Solidesulfovibrio magneticus RS-1: one gene and its partner. The protein of the gene in region 2 interacts with the protein of the main gene of each other region in a pairwise test. Links are inferred from orthologs where the notes say so. Each region holds a gene or a part of one and is shown on either strand. Other genes may lie near its edges.

What was found.
Region 1: the proteins of rpe (region 2) and DMR_RS08875 interact in binary tests that used the Escherichia coli proteins (3 or more experiments, as listed by UniProt). The link is inferred for Solidesulfovibrio magneticus RS-1 from one-to-one orthologs.

Annotation. Positions count from the first base shown.
Region 1 is NC_012796.1:2,118,510-2,121,279, reverse strand. It holds DMR_RS08875 (carbohydrate kinase family protein), read left to right. Parts: upstream 1-802; coding sequence 803-1,738; downstream 1,739-2,770. Other genes in the region: thiL (thiamine-phosphate kinase), read left to right, coding at 1,807-2,769; cutA (divalent-cation tolerance protein CutA), read left to right, coding at 453-788; DMR_RS08885 (sigma-54-dependent transcriptional regulator), read left to right, coding at 1-297. UniProt on the Escherichia coli protein: Catalyzes the ATP-dependent phosphorylation of fructoselysine to fructoselysine 6-phosphate. Functions in a fructoselysine degradation pathway that allows E.coli to grow on fructoselysine or psicoselysine.
Region 2 is NC_012796.1:4,396,635-4,404,409, reverse strand. What follows is about bases 349-3,159. They hold rpe (ribulose-phosphate 3-epimerase), read right to left. Parts: upstream 2,186-3,159; coding sequence 1,511-2,185; downstream 349-1,510. Other genes in these bases: DMR_RS18250 (PstS family phosphate ABC transporter substrate-binding protein), read left to right, coding at 2,478-3,159; DMR_RS18260 (hybrid sensor histidine kinase/response regulator), read right to left, coding at 349-1,548. Also shown: more of DMR_RS18260, read right to left, coding at 1-348; more of DMR_RS18250, read left to right, coding at 3,160-3,281; phosphate ABC transporter permease subunit PstC, read left to right, coding at 3,360-4,253; phosphate ABC transporter permease PstA, read left to right, coding at 4,272-5,150; DMR_RS18235 (PhoH family protein), read left to right, coding at 5,463-6,671; DMR_RS18230 (PAS domain S-box protein), read right to left, coding at 6,805-7,775. UniProt on the Escherichia coli protein: Catalyzes the reversible epimerization of D-ribulose 5-phosphate to D-xylulose 5-phosphate.

The DNA.
Region 1 (2,770 bases), 2.3 Mb from region 2 along the record:
TATCCCAAGCATCTGCCGCCGGAAATCCGCATCCGCATCATGAGCGGGCGGGTCAAGGACACCCCGGCCACGGTCCAGGACGTCGAGATGCTTCCCGTTGCCGAAGCCGGCGGAGCCGCCCAGGAACTGGTGCTCACCCCCTTCGACGAATACAAAAAGGATGTGGAGCACCGTTATTTCAAGCTCCTCATGCAGACCGCCGGCGGCGACATCCACCGGGCCTGCGAACTGTCCGAGCTTGGCAAGCAGAGCCTGTACCGCTACCTGCGCATCCACGGCATTCCGACCCGGACTTAGCGTCGCGCCCCTTAAAAAACACGAAGGTGTTTTTCAAGAATAACAAATGGTTTTAGGCTGTTATTTACGAAACGTCCTCTGCGCTTTTCGTTGACGCGAACAAGGGTCGCGCCCCTTGTCGGCCACCCCGCCGCGATCACGCCACAGGAGCCGCCATGACCGCCGTCTTCGCCTACGTCACCGCCCCGAGCGTCGAGGAAGCCGACCGCATCGGGGCCGCCCTGGTCGAGGAACGCCTGGCCGCCTGCGCCAATATTTTCCCGGCGATGCGTTCCGTCTACCGCTGGAAAGGGGCCATCGAAAAAGCCGACGAGGCCGTGCTCGTGGCCAAGACCCGGCAGTCCCTGGCCCCGGCGCTCATCGCCCGGGTCAAGGAACTGCATCCCTACGAGGTGCCCTGCGTGGTCACCCTGCCCATCACCGACGGGCTGCCCGATTTCCTGCGCTGGATCGAAGACGAAACCACGCCCCAAACCGACAACCCCGCATGAAGGAGACACGCCCCATGCGCATCCTCGTCTCGGGCTCCCTGGCCTATGACCGCATCATGAGCTTTCCGGGCAGCTTCGCCGACCACATCCTGCCCGACAAGATCCATATCCTAAACGTCTGCTTCCTGGTCGAAGGCCTGGAGGAAAAATTCGGCGGCACGGCCGGCAACATCGCCTATTGCCTGCGCCTTTTGGGTGAAGACCCGACCATCGTGGCCACCGCCGGCAAGGACTTCGCCGCCTACGAGGCCTGGCTGCGCCATTGCGGCATCGCCATCGACGGCATCCGCCGGGTCAACGGCGAATTCACGGCCGGGGCCTACATCACCACCGACAAGGCCGACAACCAGATCACCGGGTTTAATCCCGGGGCCATGAAGCACCGGGCCGACTATACCGTGGACGAAGCCGACCCGGCCCAGACCATCGCCATCGTCGCCCCGGGCAATCTTGAGGACATGCAGGACTTCCCCCGCCGCTACAAGGCCAAGGGCATCCCCTGCATGGTCGATCCCGGCCAGAACATCACCGCCTTTAGCGGCGATCAGCTCGCCGAGATGCTCACCGGCGCGACCTACCTCATTTCCAACGACTACGAGCTGGAACTCATCCAGAATTCCACCAAGCTCACCCAGGCCGAGATCGTGGAGCGCGCCGGGACCGTCATCACCACCCTGGGCGAGAAAGGCTCGGTCATCCGCCAGAAGGGTTCCGAAATCGCCATCCCGCCCTGCCCCGTGGCCGAGGTCAAGGACCCCACCGGCGCGGGCGACGCCTTCCGCGCCGGCTTCGTCAAGGGCCTGGCCCTGGACAAGCCCCTGGATGTCGCCGCCCGTCTCGGCTCGGTATCGGCCGCCTATGCCGTGGAAAAGCACGGCACCCAGGAACACGCCTTCACCTGGCAGGAGTTTGCCGACCGCTACGCCGCCGCTTTCGGCCCCCTGAAGTAGCCGCCCTCCCACCTTCGCCGTTCCACCGGGGGCGGCCGCCCGTCCCCGGCTGCAAGGAATTTCCGCCCATGCCCCGCATCGCTTCCGAAGACGACTTTCTGTCCCTCATGGATGCCCACTTCCCTCGCCAGGCCGCTGGCGTGGAGCTGCCGCGCGGCGATGACGCCGCCGTGGTCGCCGTGCCGGCGCGCCTGTGCGTCACCTCCGACCTCTTTGTCGAGGACGTGCATTTTCGGCGCTCGTACTTCACCCCGGCTGAGGTCGGGGCCAAGTCCCTGGCCGTCAACTTGAGCGACGTGGCCGCCATGGGCGGCACACCCACGGGCTTTGTCCTGGGGATCGTGTGTCCCGACGACGCCGACCGCGACTACTGGGACGCTTTTTTGGCCGGCATGGCCGCCCTGGCCGCCAGCCACGACGTGCCCCTGGTCGGGGGCGATCTGTCGCGCGGCGACAAAATCGCCGTGTCCGTCACGGTCTGGGGCGCACCCGGGCCGTCCGGGCGCTTTCTCACCCGGGGAGCCGGCCATCCAGGCGACATCCTCGTGGCCGTGGGCGATCTGGGGCTGGCCCGGGTGGGGCTGGCGGTGCTGGAAAAGCACGGCCGCGCCGCTCTGGCCGACTGGCCGGCGGCCACCGCCGCCCACCTGGCCCCCGTGCCGCGCCTGGCCGAAGGGCTGGCCCTGGCCGCGCTGCCCGGCGTCACCTCCTGCATGGACGTCTCCGACGGCCTGGCCCGGGATCTGCCGCGCCTGTTGCCGGACGGCCACGGGGCCGACCTCTTTTTCCCGCCGGGGGGCCTGCACCCGGAAGTCACGGCCCACGCCGCCGGCCATGGCCGGCCACCCGAAAAGGTCGCCTTTTTCGGCGGCGAGGACTACGCCCTGCTGGCCACGGTCGCGCCGTCCGCCCTGGCCGCCCTGCGCGCCGCCGTGCCTGCCGCCAAGCCCATCGGGGCTATCGCGGCCAAGCCCGGCTACACGCTCAACGGCGCCCCCATAAACGAGCGCGGCTTCGACCATTTCGGCTAGC
Region 2 (7,775 bases):
GGCCAGGGTGAAGGAGAAGACGCTGCCGCGCCCGGGGCTCGTGTCCAGCTCCAGGCCCGATCCGCCGAGCAGCTCCACCAGCCGGTTGGAAATGGACAGCCCCAGGCCCGTGCCGCCGGGGTTGCGGGCCACGGCGTCATCGGTCTGGACAAAGGGCTCGAAGATGCGTTCCCGAACCTCGGGGGTGATGCCGGGGCCGGTGTCGTGCACGGCGAAGGTGACGCGCGGGGGACCCTCGTGGCCCAGGTTGGCCGTGGCGCGCCTGGCCGACAGGGTCACACGGCCGCTGGGCGTGAACTTGATGGCATTGGACAACAGGTTGAGCAATATCTGTTTCAGGCGCACCGGATCGCACAGCACCACCCGGGGCAGGGACGGGTCGCGTTCGATGGCCAGGGTCAGCCCCTGCTGGTCGGCGGCCTGGGCCATGACCCGGCGGACTTCCTCCAGGAGCCGGTCGATGTCCATGGGCGCGGGCCGGATTTCCAGGCGGCCCATCTCGATGCGGGAAAAGTCCAGGATGTCGTTTAAGATGACGAGCAGACCCTCGCCGGCGGCCCGCATGGTTTCGACGCATTCCCGCTGTTGCGGGGGAAGATTGGCCCGCAGCAGCAGTTGGGACAGGCCCATGATGGCATTGAGCGGCGTGCGGATTTCGTGGCTCATGTTGGCCAGGAAGGCCGATTTCATACGGCTGGCTTCCTCGGCCTGAACCTGGGCCCGGATGAGGTCGGAGACGTCCACGAAGGATTCGATGCCGCCGGTGATCTGGCCGTCGGCGCCCAGGATGGGGGCGGCGTTTTTGAGGATGGTGAGACGCTTGCCGCCTCGGGCGGCGATGGTGGATTGACGTTTTTGCACCGCGCCGTCGCCGGGGGCGGTCGAGCAGGGGGAGAGCGGCGATTCGCGCAGCAGCTGGACCCGGGGCCGGCCCAGGGCCTGGTCCCGGGTATAACCGGTGATGGCCGTGAATTCGTCGTTTATCGTCACCACCACATCGTCGCGGTTGACGATGCAGATGGCCGCGCCGGCGATGGTGATGACTTGTTCCAGGAAGCGTTTTTCGCGCTCCACGCCAAGCCTCGCCTCGACCAGCGGGGTGACGTCGATGAGCGAGACAATGAGGCCGGCGAACATGCCGTCCTCAATGACGGGCTGGAGCTTGACCGTGACGTCGCGCGCCCCGATCCGGCTTTCGAAGGAGACCGGCGCATGGGCCACGCCGCGGCGGAAGAGGTCGAGGAAGGCGGCGGCCTGGTAGTCCTCGGTATCCAGGTCGAGGACTTCGAGGCGCGCGCCCAGCACTTCGGCCCGGGAGCGCCCGAGCCAGGTCAGGTAACGGTCGTTTATTTCGGCGATGACGCCCGAGGGCGCGATAAAGGCGATGGCCTGGTCCAGGGCGGCGATGATGGAGGTGAGCCGGGCCAGGCGTTTGTCGGACGTGGCGTTTTGTCCGGCCCGGACCGGGCGTGCGCCGGGCGGAGAGGCCGCCCGACGGCGACTGGGGCGGCTAGGCCGGTTTGGAGTCGGCCGCCGCGTGAAAGACATCGAGGCGTTCCTTGTAAGGAGGGTGTCCGAAAAAGGCCGAGCCCGAAACTAGGACATCGGCTCCGGCGGCCAGCAGGGCGGCCGTGTTGTCCGGGGTCACGCCGCCGTCGACTTGGATGCGGAACGCCAGTCCCCGCTCCCGGCGCAGGGCGCTTAAGGCCCGGATCTTGTCCAGGCAGAAGGGGATGAAGGACTGGCCGCCGAATCCCGGGTTGACGGTCATGATGAGCACCATGTCCAGCTGGGGCAGCAGCCATTCCACGGCCGAAAGCGGCGTGGCCGGATTGAGCGCCACGGCCGGGGCCGCGCCCAGGCGGGCGATCTCGGCCACGGCCCGTTCCAGGTGGACGGTGGCCTCGGCGTGGACGCAGATAAGGTCCGAGCCGGCCGCCCGGAATTCGGCCAGATAGCGCTCGGGCCGCTCGATCATGAGGTGGGTGTCGAAATACAGCCGGCTCGTTTTGCGCATGGCGGCGATAAGCGGCGGCCCGAAGGTGATGTTGGGCACGAACTGCCCGTCCATGACGTCAAGGTGGACCCAGGATAATCCGGCCGCTTCCAGGGCGGCCAGTTCGTCGGCCAGCCGGGCGAAATCCGAGGACAGAAGCGAGGGCGACAAAATAAACGGCGGCGTCATGGCGGCTCCGGCTGAAGGATTGTGACGCGCACGGCGTCTTGATCCCATGGATAGACCGCCGGCCGTTCCGGGTCAAGGCAGGCGAGGTGGCGGCGGGCCGTTCGGGACCGTTGTCACAAATCCGCCCGAGGCGTATGCCGGAAATGGCGCGGAAACGGACGGCGGAACCGACGTCACGCGTTCTTGTCCCCCGCGTCACCGGACCGTAACGGAGCCTTTCTACCTTCACCACGTCACCTGGGGCAATTCGCGCCAACCTTGCGCGACCATCACTTTTATACGGAGGATTCTCATGAAAAAGCTTATTGGCATCGTGGCCGCGTTTCTGATGATGGCCTCTACCGCTCTGGCCGACACCACCATCAAGGTCGATGGTTCCACCACCGTCCTGCCCATCATGCAGAAAGTCGTCGAAGCCTACATGAAGGCCCATCCCGACGTGAAGATCTCGGTTTCCGGCGGCGGCTCGGGCAACGGCATCAAGGCGCTCATCGACGGCGCCACCGACGTGGCCATGGCCTCCCGCGCCATGCAGCCCAAGGAACTCGACCTGGCCAAAACCAAGAACATCGCGCCCAAGCAGATCGTGTGCGCCGTCGACGCCATCGTGCCCGTGGTCAACCCGGCCAACAAGCTCACCGAGATCACCACCGACCAGCTCAAGGACCTCTACATGGGCAAGATCACCTCCTGGAAGGACCTGGGCGGCGACGGCCCGGTGGTCGTCATCTCCCGCGACACCTCCTCGGGCACCTACGAGAGCTGGGAAGAGCTGGTCATGAAGAAGGAGCGCGTGTTCCCCGGCGCCCTCATGCAGGCTTCCAGCGGCGCCGTGGTTCAGGCCGTGAGCAAGAACAAGAACGCCCTGGGCTACGTCGGCATCGGCTATCTCGACGCCTCCACCAAGGCGCTGAAGGTCAACGGCGTCGAGCCCACGGCCGAAAACGCCAAGGCCAAGAAGTTCCCCGTCTCCCGCGACCTCTACATCTATACCAACGGCGAGCCCGCCGGCGCGGTCAAGGGCTTGATCGACTTCCTGCTTGGCGCCGAAGGCCAGAAGCTCGTCAAGGAAGCCGGCTTCGTCTCGATCAACTAAACCCCGCCCGCCCCACGAAGAACCCTTCGCGCCCCGGACCGCCAAAGCGGGCCGGGGCGCGCTCCCGGGAGAGACGCCATGGCCATGTCGCGCCAGTCCAAGGACAACCTGATCCGCAACGCCTTTTTCCTCACGGCCTTAAGCTCCATCGTGGCCCTGGCCTTGATCATGCTCTACCTCTTCATCGAGGGCCTGCCGATCTTCAAGATCGTCTCGGTGACGGACTTCCTTTTCGGCCACTACTGGTATCCCACTTCCGAACCCCATGAGTTCGGCATCTTTCCGCTCATCGTGGCCTCGCTGGCCGTCACGGCCCTGTCCTCGGCCATCGCCATCCCCCTGGGCGTCATGACTGCCATCTACCTGGCCGAAATCGCCAGCCGCCGCACCCGCGACATCTTCAAGCCCATCGTGGAGCTGCTGGCCGCCCTGCCGTCCGTGGTCATCGGCTTTTTCGGCATGGTGGTGGTTGCGCCCTTTATCCAGGAAACCTTCGACCTGGCCACCGGGCTTAATCTTTTCAACGCCGCCATCATGCTGGCGTTTATGTCCGTGCCCACCATCTGCTCGGTGTCCGAGGACGCCATCTACGCCGTGCCCCGGGAACTCAAGGAAGCCTCCCTGGCCCTGGGGGCCACCCATTTCGAGACCATCTCCAAAGTGGTGTTGCCGGCCTCGCTGTCAGGCATCTCCACCGCCGTCATGCTCGGCATGTCCCGGGCCATCGGCGAGACCATGGTCGTCCTCATGGTGGCCGGCGGCGCGGCCATGATCCCCAACTCGATTTTCTCCCCGGTGCGGCCCATGCCGTCGAGCATCGCCGCCGAAATGGCCGAGGCCTCCTTTCGCGGCGACCACTACCGGGCGCTTTTCGCCATCGGCATCGTGCTGTTCCTTTTCACTCTGGCCTTTAATCTCATCGCCAGTCACGTGGCCGAAAAGCACAAGCAGGTCGGCGCGGCCACCCTGTAAGCGACCAGGAGCGACATCATGAACCAGACCGCCCTCACCCATGCCGGGCTGGCCCGCCGCCACCGCACCCAAAAAATCATGTGGGGCGTTTTCGGGGCCTCCTCGCTCATCAACATGGCCGCCCTGGTGCTCATCTGCGGCTTTCTCCTCGTCAAGGGCCTGCCCGCCATCAGCTGGTCGTTTTTAACCGAGATGCCCCGCGACTCCATGACCGCCGGCGGCATCCTGCCCTGCATCCTGGGCACCATCTACTTAAGCCTGGGAACCATGTGCGTCGCCTTTCCCCTCGGCGTGGCCTCGGCCGTCTACCTCAACGAATACGCCCGGCCCGGCCGCACCCTGCGGCTGATCCGCCTGGGGATCAACAACCTGGCCGGCGTGCCCTCGGTGGTCTTCGGCCTTTTTGGCCTGGCCTTTTTCGTCACCTTCTTCGGCCTGGGCGTCAGCCTCTTGTCGGGCATCCTGACCCTGTCCATCCTCGTGTTGCCGGTCATCATCGGCACGGCCGAGGAGGCGCTCAAGTCCGTGCCCCAGACCTACCGCGAAGCCTCGCTGGGCCTTGGGGCCACCAAGTGGCAGACCATCCGGCTGGTGGTCCTGCCGGCGGCCATGCCCGGCATGCTCACCGGCGCGATCCTGGGCCTTTCCCGGGTGGCCGGCGAAACCGCCGCCATCATGTTCACGGCCTCGGTCTTTTTCACGCCCTACCTGCCCACCAACATCACCGATTCGGTCATGGCCCTGCCGTACCACATCTACGTCCTGGCCACGGCCGGCACCGACATCGACAAGACCCGCCCCCTGCAATACGGCACGGCGCTGGTGCTCATCGTCCTGGTGCTGGGCATGAACCTCGGGGCCATCCTCTACCGGGCCAAGCTGCAAAAGAAGCGGTAGTACGCGAAGAGAAAGCCAGAAAGATGCCTCCGGCGGCCGGGGGCCTGAGGCCCCCGGACCCCCCAGTTGAAGAAAGGGGATAAGGGGGGAGGCAGGAGGGTGCGTTTGGACGGTAGGTTGGTCCGAACCGGCACGGCAACGAGCCGGAAAAGATGAAAAAAGGCGGCGTGGACGCATAAGGCGTTCCGCCGCTTTTGGTTTGGCCCGGGACTCCGGGCCGGGACTTGTCCGCAAACGCCGGTCCGATGGGGCCGCCGGTCGCCGGGGGGCGGCCGGCCAGATCGTCGGCCCGGCGAACCAGGGAGGCTTCCCATGACCGATGGCGGCGACGCGACGGGACGCAAGAACTACGTCCTGGACACCAACGTGCTCATCGAAAACCCGCAATGCGTGCTCAAGCTGCGAAACGGCGTGGAAAACGCCATCCACATCCCCTACCACGTGCTCATGGAGTTGGAGGCGCTCAAAAAAACGCCCAAGCTGCGCCATATCGTGGCCAACGTCATCGGCGTTTTAAGCGACAACCGCGACCGCATCCATTTCATCCAGAACGACAAGAGCCACTCGGCCTTCACCGACATCGTCGACAACCACATCCTCGACGAAATCCAGGCCTCCACCATCGACGATCCGGTGCTCGTCACCAACGACCGGATCCTCAAGCTCCAGGCCGAGCTGCGCGGCATCAAAAGCGAGGAACTGCGCGATTCCAAGCCCTTCGAATCCGAATCCCAGCGCTACACCGGCTTCGTGGAAGAGGGCGAGGAACCCGTGCCCAACTGCTTCAGCTGGCGCGAGGGCAAGCCCGTGCTCCACGCCCCGGACGGCGAACGGGTCATCAGCCACACCTGCGACGTCTGGAACGTGCGCCCGCGCACGGTCTACCAGAACCTGGCCCTGGAGCTCATCATGGCGCCCCACATCGACCTTGTCTCCATCCAAAGCGAGGCCGGCTACGGCAAGACCTTCCTGGCCCTGGCCGCCGCCCTCTACGCCGTGCAGGAGAAAAAGCAGTACGACAAGATTTTCGTCTTAAAGCCCACCATCGAGATCGGGGCCAAGCTCGGCTACCTGCCCGGCGACGTCTCGGAAAAGATGGAACCCTACGTGAAATACGTCTTCGACCTGCTGGTCAAGCTCCACCGCTGCCGGGCGGCCAACAAGGTGTTCCTCAACCCCAACGACGAAATGCTGCGGGTCAATCCCAAGAAGTTCGAGATCCTGCCCCTGGCCTACGTGCGCGGCATGAACATCGAAAACGCCTTCGTGGTCATCGACGAGGCCCAGAACCTGGCCCGCTCGGAAGTGCGGGCGCTTCTGACCCGCATGGGCGAGGGCGTCAAATGCGTGGTCCTTGGCGACACCTCGCAGGTGGACAACCCGTATCTCAACGAAGCCAACAACGGGCTGAACTGGATCGTGCGCAAGTTCAAGGGATTCCCCAACTACGCCCACATCGTGCTCAAGGGCGAGCGCTCGCGCGGCCCCATTACCGATATGGTTTTGAAGTCGAAGTTGTAGGGAGAGGGAAGACTGGGGATGCCTCCGGCGGCCGGGAGGGGGTAACCCCCTCCCGGACCCTCCCTGATTGGGGGCCGGGCAAGGTCCCCGGAAAGCGCCGGGCGCGGAAAGAGGCGGGCCTGCGCGCTCTGGCCTATTCCCGGGGCAGGGCCACGCTGACGGTGGTGCCGGCGGCTTCGGACACGTCGAGGCGGATGGTCCCGCCCTGGCATTCGGTCATGAGCCGGGCCGAGTAGGTGCCCAGGCCATTGCCCTTGGTTTTGCCGGCGGTGGCGTATTTCTCGAAAAAGATCGGGATGATTTCGGCCGGCGGGGGGCTAGGGTTGGCGATGGCGAAGCCGGCCTGATCGCCGGCGGCGAAAAAGCCCACCACAACCGTGGCCCCGGCCGCTTCGGCTTCCAGGGCGTTTTTGAGCAGGTTGCCGGCCGTGGTCTGGACGAGCAGCGCATTGCCCAGGGCAAAGACCGGCGGCTGAGCCGGCGGGAAGGCGACGGCGACGCCCCGGGTCCGGGCCAGGGGGGCGAGCATGTCCACCACCGTGGCCACGATGCGGGCCAGATCGATGCGCTGCAGCTCAGGCCGGAAGGTTCCGGTTTCCATCTTGTAGAGGTCCAGGGAAAGGTCGATCTGTTCGAGCATGAACCGTCCGGCCTGCTCGATCTCGGCCAGGATGTCGCGCTGCTCCTCGTTGACGTCGCCCAGGGCGGCCACCAGTTCGGGCAGATTGACGATGCTGCCAAGGGGCGCTTTGAGGTCGTGGCGCATGATGCGCTCCACGTCCTCGCGCACGTTTTCCAGTTCCTTGCGGGCGGTGATGTCGTCGAAAATCCAGATGGAGCCGGCCTGGGGGGCGGCCGGATCGATGAGGCGGCCGTGGACGGCGCACCACAGCGTGCGGCCGTCGCGGTTGCGGAAGCGTTCCTCCACCGAGGCTTCCTGCCCGGCGGCCACGGCGGCCAGAATTTCCCGGCGCAGCGCGCTACGGCGCTGTTCGTTTTCGTGGATGTCCTCCAGGGGGCGGCCGGCCAAGCCGTCCGGGTCCAGTGCGAAAAGCGCGCCGAACCGGGCGTTGGCCCGGATCACCCGGCCGTCGTGGCCCAGGT